One region of the Oceanicaulis sp. UBA2681 genome, then DNA from elsewhere that is predicted to be linked to it. Evidence: predicted binding sites of a transcription regulator. Region 1 holds the regulator's gene; the other holds the start of a gene.
What was found. The regulator LexA, encoded in region 1, represses DNA repair genes until DNA is damaged. The targets are predictions, from matches to a motif close to ATGTTCCNCTTGTGTTCC.
Positions count from the first base shown of each region.

Region 2: B3M53_RS10460 (YifB family Mg chelatase-like AAA ATPase) is a predicted target of LexA. The motif match lies at 4,256-4,273, and genes of this name have one in related genera.

Region 1 covers NZ_DEMB01000008.1:125,960-133,186, forward strand. The annotation lists gene B3M53_RS05780 (ComEC/Rec2 family competence protein) at 1-1,615, shown strand, start outside; gene B3M53_RS05785 (2-hydroxychromene-2-carboxylate isomerase) at 1,617-2,291, opposite strand; gene lexA (transcriptional repressor LexA) at 2,357-3,034, opposite strand; gene trpC (indole-3-glycerol phosphate synthase TrpC) at 3,119-3,910, opposite strand; gene trpD (anthranilate phosphoribosyltransferase) at 3,940-4,956, opposite strand; gene B3M53_RS05805 (anthranilate synthase component II) at 4,953-5,540, opposite strand; gene B3M53_RS05810 (divergent polysaccharide deacetylase family protein) at 5,630-6,616, shown strand; gene trpE (anthranilate synthase component I) at 6,613-7,227, opposite strand, start outside.
Region 2 covers NZ_DEMB01000012.1:183,418-190,644, reverse strand. The annotation lists gene B3M53_RS10470 (AmpG family muropeptide MFS transporter) at 1-738, opposite strand, end outside; gene B3M53_RS10465 (response regulator) at 758-2,602, opposite strand; gene B3M53_RS10460 (YifB family Mg chelatase-like AAA ATPase) at 2,626-4,179, opposite strand; gene B3M53_RS10455 (BON domain-containing protein) at 4,381-4,989, opposite strand; gene B3M53_RS10450 (YraN family protein) at 5,087-5,473, opposite strand; gene B3M53_RS10445 (penicillin-binding protein activator) at 5,585-7,054, shown strand; partial or broken gene B3M53_RS10440 (coproporphyrinogen III oxidase) at 7,051-7,227, opposite strand, start outside.

The DNA.
Region 1 (7,227 bases):
ACCCGGCGACGCCATCCAAGTGCGCGCCCGCCTGTCGCGGCCGTCAGCGCCCGTGGCCGCAGGTGGGTATGACCCGGGCCGAGCGGCCTGGTTTGATCAGATCGGTTTGACGGGATACGCGATCTCCGATCTGGAGCCCGCCGAGATCGCCGCGCCCAGACCGCGAATTCTGGATCTGGCGCGGTTTCGCTGGCGCTTGTCTGAGCGATTGCAGGCGGGGGCCGGGTCGCGCACCGGCGCCGTGGCGGCGGCCTTGCTGACCGGGGAGCGGGCGCGAGTGTCCTTTGAGGACGCAGAGGCCCTGCGCCTGTCGGGTCTGGGCCATATTCTGGCGATTTCCGGGCTGCACATGGCCTTGTTCGCCGGCGGCGCTTATTGGCTGATCCGCCTGATCTTCGCCGCATGGGAGCCTTGGGCGCGCGGGAATGATCCGCGAAAGCCCGCAGCCCTGGGCGCGTTGGTCGCGGCGAGCCTCTATCTGGTGGTGTCAGGCGCTGCGGTGTCCACCCAGCGCGCCTATATCATGGCGTTCGTGGTGCTGGTCGGCGTCTTGTGCGACCGGCAGGCCTTTTCCATGCGGTCTTTGGCGCTGGCCGCCATTTTCATCATCCTCATCACGCCTGAAAGCGTCATCGAACCGGGGTTTCAGATGAGCTTCGCCGCTGTTGCGGCGTTGATCGCCAGCTTTGACGTTTATCGTCGCTGGCGTCCCGAGGGCGGCGGCTCAACCTCGCTCCTCGCCAAGATCAAGGACGCGATAGCCGGGTTGAGCGCCACATCCCTGATCGCGGGGTCCGCGACCGGTGCGTTTGCTGTGTTTCATTTCCAGCGCATGGCCGCATATGGGCTTTTGGCCAATCTGGCGGCCATGCCGCTTTTTACGTTCTGGGTGATGCCGGCGGGCGGCGCGGCGCTCCTGTTTTCGGTGATTGGGCTGGAAGGCCCGTTTCTCTGGATCATGGACCAAGGGCTGCGCCGGGTTCTGGATGTGGCGTATTGGGCGTCAACGCTTGAAGGGGCCGTGGTGGGCGCTAACGCCGCCGATCCCGCGCTGCTGGCGCTCTATGGTTTGGGTTTTGCGTGTCTGGTGATCGGGCTGGGGTGGATGCGGCTGGGCGGCGGGGTGCTGGTCTGCGCCGCCCTGGCGCTGTTCATCGTTCAGGCGCCGCCCCAGATGATGATCACCGATGGCGGGGTGGTGCTGGCGCGATTTGAGGGGGCGGGAGACGCCTTCACCGTCAGTGACCGCAGGCGGGGACGGTTTGATGCGCGCGTCTTCCTGCAACGCACCGGAGCGAGCTATCGCCCGGAACGTGCGGCGCTGGCCTGCGACTCTCTGGGATGCACGGGGCGCACCGCGGAAGGCTTGCTGCTCGCCGTCACGGATAATCCCGAGGCGCTGGAGGATGATTGCGACCAGGCGGATCTGATCGTCTTTGACGGGGTCGTCTCCGCCTGGCGTAAGCGCCGTTGTGCAGCCTTGCTGTTAGATGACCCGGCGCGCGCCGAACTCGGCGGGCTGGAGTTCTGGGTGCATGACGGCCGGGTGGTCCGCATGCGCGGCGCCGAGCAGGCCCGGCAGGGCCGTTTATGGGGCGGCGCGCAGGGCAGCTAGCTTATTGAAGCTTGAGCCCGGATTGAGACATGCGCCAGAGCAGGGCGTCGATGCGGTCCTGACCAAAGAAAGGTTCGCCGTTAAACACCATCAGCGGCACGCCCCAATGACCCGCCGCATCCTGATTGGCTTCGTTTTCGAGGATCTGGGCGTCAATCTGGTCGGATTGGGCGTCCGCTTCCGCATTCAGCCAGTCCGGGTCCAGTCCAGCCTTGTGAGCGGCTTCATCCAGCGCGCCGTCATCGGTCCAGGGTGTTTCATAGCCTGCGCTTGCGCCGCCCCAGATGCGCCGGCTGGCGGCGGCGATATACGCTAGCCCGTCGCCGGTTTGCGTGGCCAGAACGCCCAGTCGGTTGAGATAGGTGATGCGCGGCTGCTCAGGGGCGATCTTCAGTGTGCCTAGATCCTGAGCGATCGGATCGGGCGAAGGCGCGCTGATGGGGAGGCCCAGGCGTTCCGCCTCGCGCGCCACATCAATGAGCACATAATGGATCCAGCGCGAATCGCGTTCTTCGAAGAACTCAGGGCTGCGCACCGCCAATGGGCGCACAATACGGACATTGACCGTGAAGCCGTATTGATCGCGCAGGGCCAGCAGGCGCTGTGCTGCGATATAGCTGTAGGGGCTTCGAAACGACCAATAAAGGTCAAAGCTGAGCGCGGTCTGATCTGTCATGGTCTGTGCTGTCCTGATCGGGCAAAGCCCCGAACGGCAATACTAAACCGCGCAAATCAGCGCGCCTAGTGATAGCGCCGGATCAAGCCGACCAGACGCCCCTGCACCTTGACCTCGTTCGGGCCGAAAATGCGGGTTTCATAGGCCGGGTTCGCCGCTTCCAGAGCGATGGAGCCGCCCTTTTTGCGCAGCTTTTTCAGCGTGGCTTCTTCGTCATGGACGAGGGCGACAACGATGTCGCCGCTATTGGCGGTGTCGCCGCGTTTGATCACCACCAGATCGCCGTCGAGAATACCGGCGTCGATCATGGAATCGCCATGCACTTCCAGCGCGAAATGCTCGCCGCCGGAAATCATGTTCGCCGGAACGGGCAAGCGGTCGGTTTCATGCTGGATCGCCTCAATCGGCACGCCGGCCGCGATTCGGCCCAGAACCGGCACGTCCACGCCCTGAATGCTTTCTTCGTGAGCGGGGGCGCCGAAGGGCGCTTTCACCACATTGGAGGCAGGCGCTGACGCGGGAGCGCCGGTTTGCGGCAGCTTCAGCACTTCCAGAGCGCGCGCCCGGTGGGCCAGCCGACGGATGAATCCGCGTTCTTCCAGAGCGCTGACCAGTCGATGCACGCCGGACTTGGAGGCGAGGTTGAGCGCTTCTTTCATTTCGTCAAAGGAAGGCGACACGCCGTCTTCAGACAGACGCTTGTTGATGTAGAGCAAAAGCTCGTGCTGCTTTTTGGTCAGCATGGTCGCCTCTTGGAACAAAATAGAAACTTACTAAAAGTGTTCTATGCATGTTCCGTCTTAACGTCAAGTGAAGCTGCGACGCGTTTAGAGCCCCATAAGGGTGCGCGTCGCGGCGGTGACATCGTCCTGCCGCATCAGGCTTTCACCGACCAGCAGAGACTTGGCGCCAGCGTGCTGCAATCTGACAGCGTCGTCACGGGTGAAGATGCCGCTTTCCGCCACCAGAAGCCTGTCATCACCCACCATAGGGGCAAGAGTTTCAAAGGTTTCCAGTGAGGTTTCGAAGGTGCGCAGATTGCGGTTGTTCACCCCCACAAGCGGGCTGGGGAGGGCCAGAGCGCGTTTCATTTCGGCGGCGTCATGCACTTCGACCAACGCATCCATATCCCATTTGAACGCTTCCTCGATCAGCGCGGCGGCGAGGGAATCATCAACGCTGGCGAGAATCACCAGGATGCAATCCGCGCCCAGCGCGCGTGATTCGGCGACTTGCCAGGGGTCGTAGAGAAAATCCTTGCGCAGGACCGGCAAAGACACCGCCGCGCGCGCCGCGACCAGATAGTCATCATGGCCCTGAAAGCTGGGCGCGTCGGTCAGAACAGACAGGCAGCTTGCGCCCCCGTCTTCATAGGCTTTGGCGAGTATGGGCGGGTTGAAGTCTTCGCGGATCAGGCCCTTGGACGGGCTGGCTTTCTTCACTTCCGCGATCAGGCTTAGCCCATGCTCGGTCGCATCGCGCTCCAACGCCGCCTTGAAACCGCGGACCGGGCTCGCCTGCTGGGCGCGCTCGCAGACCGCTTCATACGGGAGCGCGGCCTTGCGCTCGGCGATATCGGCGCGCTTGTAGGCTTCAATTCGGTTCAGGACGTCGCTCATCGGGCGTGTTCTCTTCAAGGTTTAAGCGCTTAGGCGTTGCTGGCTCTGACAAGGGCGTCGAGCGCAGCTTGCGCGCGGCCGTCATCAATTGCGGCCCCAGCCAGTTCCGCGCCGGTCTTCAGGTCTTCAGCCAAGCCTGCGAGCTTCAGCGCGGCGGCGGCGTTGATCAGGACAATATCGCGATAGGGGCCTTGCGCGCCCTTCAGGAGGTCTCGGATCGCCTGCGCGTTCTCTTCAGGTTCGCCGCCTTTCAGATCATCCAGCGCGGCGCGGCGCAGCCCTGCATCCTCAGGCGTGATCTCGTATTCACGGATCTCGCCGTCCGGCGTCAGTTCGGCGACAAAGCTGACGCCGGTGGTGGTGATTTCATCGAGCCCGTCTTCGCCATACACGATCATGGCGGCGTCCGCGCCCAAGCCGCGCAGGGCTTCGGCCATGGGAACCAGCCATTTGCGGTCAAACACGCCCAGGAGCTGACGTTTCGCGCCGGCGGGGTTTGATAGCGGACCCAGCAGGTTGAAAATCGTCCGCACGCCCAGCGTCTTGCGCGCCGGCCCCACATGACGCACCGCGCCGTGGTGAGCCTGGGCGAACAAAAAGCCCACGCGCGCCTGACCCAGTGCGGCTTCCACCTGATCAGGGCGGGCGAACAGATTTACGCCCAGGCTTTCCAGCACTTCCGCAGAGCCCGATTTGGAGGAGGCGGCCTTGTTGCCATGTTTGGCGACGACGGCGCCTGCGCCAGCGGCCACGAGGGCGGCGGCGGTCGAGATGTTCCAGGTGCCGCGGGCGTCGCCGCCGGTGCCGCAGGTGTCGATGGCGGCGGCGGGCGCATTGACCGGCGTCATGCGGGCGCGCATGGCCTTGGCGCCGACCATCAGCGCTTGCGGGCTTTCCCCCAAGGCGGTCAACGCCAACAGAAACCCGCCAACCTCTACAGGGTCGGCCTGACCCTCCATCAGCGCGTCAAACGCGTCCGCAAGCGCAGTCTCATCGGGTTCCTGGCCCAGGGCGAGGGCCTGAATGGCGGGACGCATGCGGCTCATGCCGCTTGCTCTGTGGTCAGACCCGCAAGACGCAGGAAATTGCCGATCAGCGCGTGACCATGCTCGGACGCGATGGATTCAGGGTGAAACTGAACGCCGTGAATGGGGCGGGTCTTGTGCATCAACCCCATGATCTCGTCGTCTTCGGTGTGCGCATTGGCGACCAGCTCAGTCCCATCGGGCAGATCCACCGCCAGCGAGTGATAGCGCGTGGCCTGATAGGGCGAGGGCAGGGCCTCGAACACGCCTGTGCCGTCATGGCGGATCGGGCTGGTCTTGCCATGCATGATCGCCTTGGCCTGAATGACCTTGCCGCCAAACACCTGACCGATCGACTGAAAGCCGAGGCAGACGCCAAAGATCGGCAGGTCCTCCGGGGCGTTCCGGATCAGGTCCAGGCAGATACCCGCTCGATCCGGATCACAGGGGCCGGGGCTGATCAGAACGCCTTGAGGGTTGAGGGCCAGGGCGTCCTCTGCGCTCATCGCATCATTGCGGATGACGCGGGTCGGCGCGCCCAGCTCCTGGACATAATGAACCAGGTTGAAGGTGAAGCTGTCATAATTGTCGATGATCAACAGCATGGAGGGCTCGCCGCATCCGTGAAAACTGATGTGGAACTTAAGCAAGGCGACACGCGCCGCCAACCGCGACTCGCTGTAAATAGGCACGGATGATCCGTACTGCTTCCTATGCGCCGCATCTGGGCTCTGCCCTGGCCGCCGGTTTCATGCTGGTGGCGGCGCTTGCTTATAATCTGGGCGCCAATAGCAGCGAGGCCGAAGCGCGCGCCGTCGCGGCGCCTGCTGACCTCGACTCCCGCCAGCTCGCCTCGTCCTGGCCCGGCGTGATCCGCGTGGAGGCGGCGAACAGGATCGGCGCCGCGCCCAAGCCTTCAGTGGTTGAGACTTCAGCCCTCACCTCCGAGCCTGTTGAGCCGGCGCTTTTGACGCCGCCTCTGACTTCAGGGCGGCCGCAACTGGCGGTCATCATTGACGATGTGGGGCTGGATGTCGTGGCGGCCCGGCGATTGATCGCGCTGGATGCGCCTGTCACCTTGTCTATTCTGCCCTATGCCGAGGCGGCGTCCGCGCTCGCCCGTGAAGCGGGCGCGGCGGGGCGAGAGGTTTTCGTGCACCTGCCGATGGAGCCGGTGGGCGTGGAAGATCCCGGCCCGTACGCCCTGACCGAATTTCAGAGCCCGTCCGAGATGGCCTCGCGCATTGGCTGGGCGTTTTCGCGTGTTCCGGGCGCTGTGGGATTCAACAATCATATGGGCAGCCGCCTGACGTCTGACAGACGCGCCATGGACGCCATGTTTTCTGCCAGCGATCTGCCGCGCTCCATGCTTTTCGTGGATTCGCTGACCCATCCGCGCTCTCAAGCGGCTTCCGCAGCGCAAGCGGCCGGTCTGACTGCGATGACCCGCGATGTGTTTCTGGACCATGTGCCGGATGAGGCGTCAGTGAGCGTTCAGCTCAACCAGGCCCTGGCTCTGGCGCTGCAGAACGGGCAGGCAATCGCCATCGGCCATCCGCGCCCTGAAACCCTGGCTGTGCTGGCGGATCTGTCGCGCCGGGCGGAGGCCGTAGGCGTGGAGCTGGTCACGATCAGCGCTCTGGGCGCGGCTCAGGCTCAAGCCCAAGTCCAAGACAGCTAGACGAAACGCCAGGCTTCGGCGGCGGCGCGGAACAGGGCGCGCGCCTTGTTCACTGTCTCCTGGTGTTCGGATTCCGGATCGGAATCGAGCACGACGCCTGCGCCGGCCTGCACATGCATCTGGCCATCCTTGACGATGGCGGTGCGCAGCGCGATCGCCATGTCCATATCGCCATTGGCGCCGAAATACCCCACAGCGCCGGCATAGATGCCGCGGCGATGGGGCTCGAGTTCGTCAATGATCTCCATCGCCCGAACCTTGGGCGCGCCGGACACCGTGCCGGCGGGGAAGCCCGCCATCAGCGCAGAAATCGCGTCTTCGCCGTCCGATAGCTGGCCTTCCACATTGGAGACGATGTGCATGACGTGGCTATAGCGTTCGATGATCTCGCGCTCGGTGACGCGAACGGTGCCCGCCTTGGCGACCCGGCCCACATCATTACGGCCCAGATCCAGCAGCATCAGGTGTTCGGCGCGTTCCTTGGGGTCTGCGCGCAGATCCGCCTCATGGGCCTGATCGGCTTCTTCGGAATTGCCGCGCGGCCGGGTTCCGGCGATCGGTCGCACGGTGACGGTGTCGCCGCGCAAACGCACCAGAATTTCCGGGCTCGA
Region 2 (7,227 bases), on a different contig from region 1:
CAAAAGCCACCAGCCGAGCCGCCCCATGAATTGTTTGAACGGGTCGACCACCGCCTTGACGATTTTCGTTGGCAGGGACCCGGTCAGGGCATGCTTGTACGTCCCCGTCGCGGGTTCTTTCATAAAGAAGACCAGGCCCGCAGACAGCGCCATGGCCGCGGCCATGGCCAGGAAGGACCAATCCCAGTCCGCCCATTCGGAGATCGCGAGCCCGAGCCCCGAGGTCATGTAGGCGACGCGGTAGCCAAGCGAATAGGCGGCGGCCATATTGGCCTGCATGTCATTGGGCGCGCTTTCAATGCGCCAGGCGTCGATGGCTACATCCAGCGTGGCGCTGGAATAGGCGAGCAGGAAGGCCGCGATCGCCACGGGCGCGAGGCCTTGGGTGGGATCGGTCTGGGAGATGATCACCAGAGCGATGACCGTGCCGGAAATGGCGGTGACGATCCAGGATCGGCGGGGCCCCAGAAGTTTGGCGAGGAATGGAATCTGCACCCGGTCAATGATCGGAGCCCAGAGGAATTTGAGGGTGTAGGACAGCGTCACCCAGTAGAAAAACCCGATGGTGGAGCGTTCGATCCCGGCGTCGCGCAGCCAGTAAGACAGCTTCTGGAACACCATGTAGAGCGGCAGGCCGGAGGCGAAGCCCAGCACGATCATCGAGAGCATGACCGGGGTGAAATACACCCGCACGGTTTGCGCCCAGCTGCGCGCGGGCGGGTCTGTTTGCACGGTCATGATGATCCCTCGTCTGGTGCTAACCGAAACTGGCCCGGTTTTGCGGGGCGCACAAGCCGGTGAGGATCTCGATCAGGGCCTGGGGCTGCAAGGGCTTGGTCAGGAACGCGTCCATGCCGGCGGTCAGACAGGCTTCGCGGTCGTCTTCAGTGGCGTTCGCGGTCAGCGCGATCAAGGGCAGCGCCGCGACCGGGCTCTTGAGGCTGCGAATGGCGGCGGCGGCGTCCAGCCCGCCCATTTCAGGCATGCGCATATCGAGGAGCGCGGCGTCAAACTGGCCGCCCGCGACGGCTTCCAATGCGGCGCGGCCCGTATCGACCACCGCGACCACCGCGCCCAGACGGGTCAGAACCGTACGCGCGATCATGGCGTTCACCGGGTCGTCTTCGGCCACCAGAATATTGAGCCCATCCAGGGCGCGATCGGGCACGCTGGGAGCGGGAGGTTCTTCGGGTTCGATCTCAAGCCCTTGGGCGTAAGCGGCCAGCGAGCTGAGCCGGACCGGCGAGACCAGCCAGCCATCAATGCCGGGCGGACCGTCCTTGTGGGTGAAGCGGTCCTTGGTGCGCGGTTCGGCCAGCACCAGAATGCGCAGATCGGGCGCCAGCGACTTGAGCGCGGGGGCCTGGTCGGCCCAGTCCGCATCCAGGATCAAGGTGGCGGCGTCCTCGGTCTGGGTCACCAGATCGGAAATGGCGTAGACCGATGCTGTCTCAAGCGCCTGTCCGCCCAGGGCCTGCGCTTTCAAGGACAGCGCTTCGCGGCGAATGTCGGAGGGCGAGGCGATGATGATGGTGCGGTCCGCCAGCGGGCGTTCGGTCGGCGGCGGCGACACGGCGGGGGCCGGAAAGCGCGTCCAGAACACCGCGCCCTGGCCGGGTTCGGAACTGACCCCCACATCGCCTTCCATGGCCTCGGTCAGGCGCTTGACCATGGCCAGGCCCAGCCCGGCGCCAGGGGTGGCGTTATGCTCCGCCGCGCCGCGCTCGAAATGCTTGAACAGACTGGATTGATCGTTCTTGGCTATGCCGGGGCCGGTATCCTTGAACGCGAGGCTCAGCTCGCCTCCATGATAGCTCGCCTGCACCAGAACGCCTCCGGTTTCGGTGAACTTCACGGCGTTGCCGCCCAGATTGAACAGGATCTGCCGCAAGCGGGCGGGGTCGGCGCGAATTTCAGCGGGCACGTCAGCGCTGATGGCGTGGGCGAGCGCCAGCCCTTTTTCCGCCGCGCGGGTCGAGAGGATTTCGCACGCATCTTCGATCAGGCTGCGCAAATCGACCGGTTCGGCCCGCAAGGTGAGGCGTCCCGCCTCCAGCCGTGACAGGTCCAGAATATCGTCGATCAGGTTCAGCGCATGCTGGGCGCTCGAGCGCACCGCTTCCAGGTAAGCGGCCTGGTCGGGATGAAGGCCGCTGTCCTTCAACAGCGCTGCGGCGCCCAGCGCGCCCGATAGGGGCGTGCGCAATTCATGGGTGACCGAGGCGAAGAACACGGACTTGCCTGCCGCGGCTTCGCTGGCCTCGGCGCGTTCGCGGCGTTCGTCGCTGACATCGCGTCCAATGGCGACGGTGCCGCCAGTCTCAAGCGTGGTTTCCGACCATTCAATCCAGGCCGCTCCGGCCCGTGTGCGCATCGCGGCGTCATACCGCCGGGCCTGGCCTGACGAGCTGAGCGCGGGGGCGACGGCGAACCAGCGCCCGATCCAGTCCGAACGCGTGCCGCCAAACGCATTGAGAAAGGCGGTGTTGACCTCGGTCACGCGTCCCGAGGCGTCCCGGGCAAGCACGAGCTCCGCCATCGCGTCCAGAAGACTGCGCTGAGCGGTCGTATCTTCGGCGGCGGGGTCCCATTCACGCGTCATGAACCTTGTGTACGCGCCGCGCGTTAACGAAGCGTCGAAAGCGACGCCGATCCTTTCATGGCGGCGGGAGTGGAGACCGCCTGCCCTTGCGAAGCGGCGCGGCGGGCGCTCAGCGCTTCGGCCACATGGATGCGCCGCACCTGTTCGGATTGATCCAGGTCCGCCAGGGTGCGCGCCACCCGCAAAACACGGTGATAGCCGCGGGCGGTCAGCCCCATCGCCTCGCACGCGCGTAACAGGAGCGCGCGCCCCGGTTCGTCAGGGCTGGTGTGCCGGTCAAAGGCTTCGCCGCTGAGATGAGCGTTCAGCGCGCCGCGTTCGTTCTGGATGGCGCGGGCTGCGGCCACGCGCGCCGCAGCCTCCGCTGTGCCTTCAGGGGCGGGGGGCAAAGCCAGATCCGCCGGCGTCACGGGCGGAATGTCGATCTGCAGGTCGATCCGGTCCATCATCGGGCCAGATACGCGGGCCTGATAGCCTTGGGCGCATTTGGGGCCGCGGGCGCAGGCCTGACCATTTTCGCCCGCCCAGCCGCAGCGGCAGGGATTCATCGCTGCGATCAGTTGGAAACGGGCGGGATAGGTGACGCGGGCGTTGGCGCGCGCCACGGCGATTTCGCCGGTTTCCAGAGGTTGGCGCAGGCTGTCGAGCACCTGAGGGTGAAATTCGGGCAATTCGTCCAGGAACAGAACGCCGTGATGCGCCAGGGACGCCTCGCCAGGCCGGATGCGCGTGCCGCCGCCCACCATCGCCGCCATGGAGGCGGAATGATGCGGCGCGCGAAACGGGCGATTACGCGACAGGCGCCCCCGATCAAGCAGGCCCGCCACCGATTGCACCATCGACACTTCCAGCAGTTCTGACGAGGTGAGCGGTGGCAGAAGGCCGGGCGCGCGGGAGGCCAGCATGGATTTGCCAGCGCCGGGCGGGCCGACCATGAGAAGATTGTGCCCGCCCGCCGCAGCGACTTCCAGCGCGCGCTTGGCGGTTTCCTGTCCGCGAACTTCACGGAGATCCCGGCACGGATCAGCTTCGATCAGATCACCTGGCGCTGGCCGGGACAGCACCTGTCCGCCCTTGAAATGATTGACCAGCTGGATGAGCGAGGCGGGCGCCAGGATAGGCAGCTCGCCGCCAGCCCAGGCGGCTTCCGGCCCGCAGCTTTCAGGACAGATGAAACCCAGATCCTTTTCTTGCGCCAGCATGGCGGCTGGGAGTGCGCCCGGCGAGGGCGACAATCCGCCATCTAGCCCCAGTTCGCCCATCACCAGATGCTCGGCCAGCATGTCCACGGGCAACACGCCCATGGCGGCCATCAAGCCCAACGCGATCGGCAGGTCGTAATGGGCGCCTTCTTTGGGGCGGTCGGCGGGGGCGAGATTGACGATCAGGCGCTTGGACGGCAGCGACAAGCCGACGGCGGCGAATGCGGCGCGAACCCGTTCACGGCTTTCTGCGACCGCCTTGTCGGCCAAGCCTACGATCATGAAGTTGGGCATGCCGCCGGCTATCTGGACCTGAACGTCCACCAGCCGCGCCTGGGCGCCGTCGAAAGCGGCGGAGTATGTGCGAATGCCCATGGCGCCCTCATTCAATGAATCTGATTACTCAAACAACACGGTTAACGCGAGTTATCCACAATACGCGGAACAGAGATGTTCAAAACAGGAACATTAATAGAATAAGTGACGATTAGGGGTCAACCTATAGGGGAATTTTTTTCTATGTGACGCGTTTCAGGATGGCTTTGCAACCCAAACCTTAATCACTTCCAGGCCCGCTCAAGCCTCGGGATCAGCAGACAGATCACAGGCCTGCGCCTGTTGCGCGCCGCGCGCAGGCAAGTTGGGCGTGACGTCGGGGGCCCGTGTGAGAACCACCACACGCTCAACACCCTCCACCAGCGCAGCGTGGGCGGCGGCGCGATCACTTTCCGCAGAGCTGCGCGCGAAGCCCAGCAGATAGACGACGCCTGAGTGAGTTTCGATATTGAAATTGAGGCTGCGAATGGCGCTGTCGGACGCGAGTCGCGAGCGCACTTGCTGGGTGATCCAGCCGTCTCGCGTGGCGTTTGCAAGGCCGCGTCGCCCGCCCAGTTCGATCTGATTGGAGACCGAGCGGACGCTCTGAACGGACCAGGCGAGGCATTCAGCATACACCCGGTCTTCAGCGCGCGGTGCGCGTCCGGTCAATAACGCGACGCCTTCAGTGATCTCCACGTCCACGCCGTTGAGCGCGTAGCCCTCGGCGCGCAGCATGGCCGATTTGAGCGATACTGAGGCGTTGAAATCATCAACCTGCCGTCCCACCGAACGCCCGGGTTGAAACGCCGCACAATTGGTCAGGAGCACAGTCGCAAGAACAAGAAGGACAATTCGGATCACGGTCATGAGATTTGTCTTTCTGTGGGAGACGGAGACGGTCAATTTATCCCCGGGACGTGAGAATTGGGTTAACCGAGCGTTACCGCTTCAGCTTTTATCCCGATCAGATCAGCCCGACCAGATTCTCAGTCTCGATCATGAAGGCGCCTTTTATATGGCGCGGCCAACCGTGTTCGGGCCAGGCGATGACGTCAAAACGCGGCTGCAGGGCCGCCAGAGCGTCATGACGGCTGCGCCACAGGGCGGCGGCGCGGATCAGCCGGCGTTTCTGATAGGGCGTGACGGCGGTCAGCGCATCGTCAAGACTGACCCGATTTTTGACCTCGATAAAGGCCAGAACCGGTCCGCGACGCGCGACCAGATCAAGCTCGCCGACCCCGGTTCGCGCCCGCTGATCTAGGATGCGCCACCCTCTGAGCTGCAGCCAGAGCGCACTGAGCGCTTCGCTGCGCCGACCTCGACGTTCCGCGTTGCGTCGGGCTTGTGTCATGACCGCGTCACCCGCTGCGCGCATGCTTGCCCCTGACGCAGCCGGGGGTTAGCTTCGGCGCGGACAAAGGCGGCGCCGCACTGCGCCGGTCGGGGGGAAGAGGTGGCCGTCATGGTTGAAAGCTTTACACCTATAGCGGGCAAGGCGCGAGTCGGCTCAGCTCTGGCGGCGCTGGGCGCCGCGCTTCTGCTGAGCGCTTGTACGGCCTCTACGCCCAGCGCACCGATCCAGACCGTGCCGGATCGCCCGGTCGTGGGCGCGCCGCCGCCGCCAGCGACACTGCCGGTCGAACTGGCTGATCGTGGATACACGCCTGCCTTTCTGGAGGGTGAGCCGGATCTGGTGAGGGTCGCGCTCTTGCTGCCATTCAGCGCGTCGTCTTCCGCAGCGCGAAACGAAGCGGCGCAATTGCTGCGCGCCGCAGAGCTGGCGATCTTTGAACGCGGCGGGACCAATCTGGTGCTTTTGCCAAAAGATACGGCCGGAGATCCAGCAACGGCCCGTACGGCGGCCGAATCCGCCATTTCAGACGGCGCTGATCTGATCATTGGTCCCCTGTTTCAGGACGCAGTCGCCGCCGCAGGCCGTGCCGCACGCGACGCGGACGTGCCGATGCTCAGCCTGTCCTCCTCCAGCGCCGTGGCCGGTGACGGGGTGTATCAGCTGAGCTTCCCGCCCGATGAAGAGGTGCGGCGGGTGACCGAGTATGTGGGCGCGCTGGGCGCGACCCGTTTCGCTTTCATCGGCCCGGCCTCGGCCTATGGCCAGGTCACCCAGGCCGCCTATGCAGAAACCATTGAAGACTTGCTCGGCGAGTTTCCGCTGCCTGAAACGGTGATGCTGGAAGAACCGGTGTCTGATGAGGAAGACGCAGAGACGATCATGGTCGAACGCACATTCGACACGGGCCTGGTCGCCAGCCAGTTCTATGATGGCGGCGTGTCGGCGATGACGGAGGCTGCGGCCCGTCTGGCGACTGTTGGCGTTGAAGAACTTGATCCCGCCCAGGCGGCGATGATGAGCGGCGCGAATTGGGCGCCCTCTCCCGGGTCAGCTTTCCAGGTGGTGCTGCTGCCCGAGGGCGGCGATCAACTGCGTATGCTGGCGCCGGTGCTCTTGTATCAGGATATTGATCCGCTTCTGGTGAAGTTTGTCGGCACCGGCCAATGGCTTGATGACTCCCTGGCGCGAGAACCAGCGCTGGCGCATGGCTATTTCGCCGGACCTGATCCTGAGGCCCGCACTCGCTTTGAACAGGTCTTTGAAGAGTATTATGGCGCAACGCCGTCTCGTCTGGCGGGGCTTGGTTATGACGCCGCTTCGCTGGCGGCCTTGCTGGCCGAGGGCGGTTATGGCGCAGATCGCCTGACCGGGGCGGACGGGTTTGTCGGCGTGGACGGATTGTTCCGCTTCCGTGAAGACGGCACGATCGAGCGCGGCCTCGCCGTGTATACAGTCCGTGGCGGGGGCTTCCGGGTTCTCGACCCTGCGCCGGAACGCTTTGGTCCGGCCGACATGTCTGATGATGACATGTCTGGCGCGGACACGATGGATAAGCCTGTCACAGACCCGGCTTTCTAGGCGTCGAAATCGGGGATCAGCGCTTCGGCGACATGATCGGCGAATGCGCGCCCGGACTCTGTCAGGACGAGCCATGATCCGGTTTGCGTGATCAGCGACTGGGCTGTCATGCGCTCAAGCCCGTTAGGGTCAGGTCTCAGCCCGGTGCGCGCGAACAGGCGATCAAGGTCCAT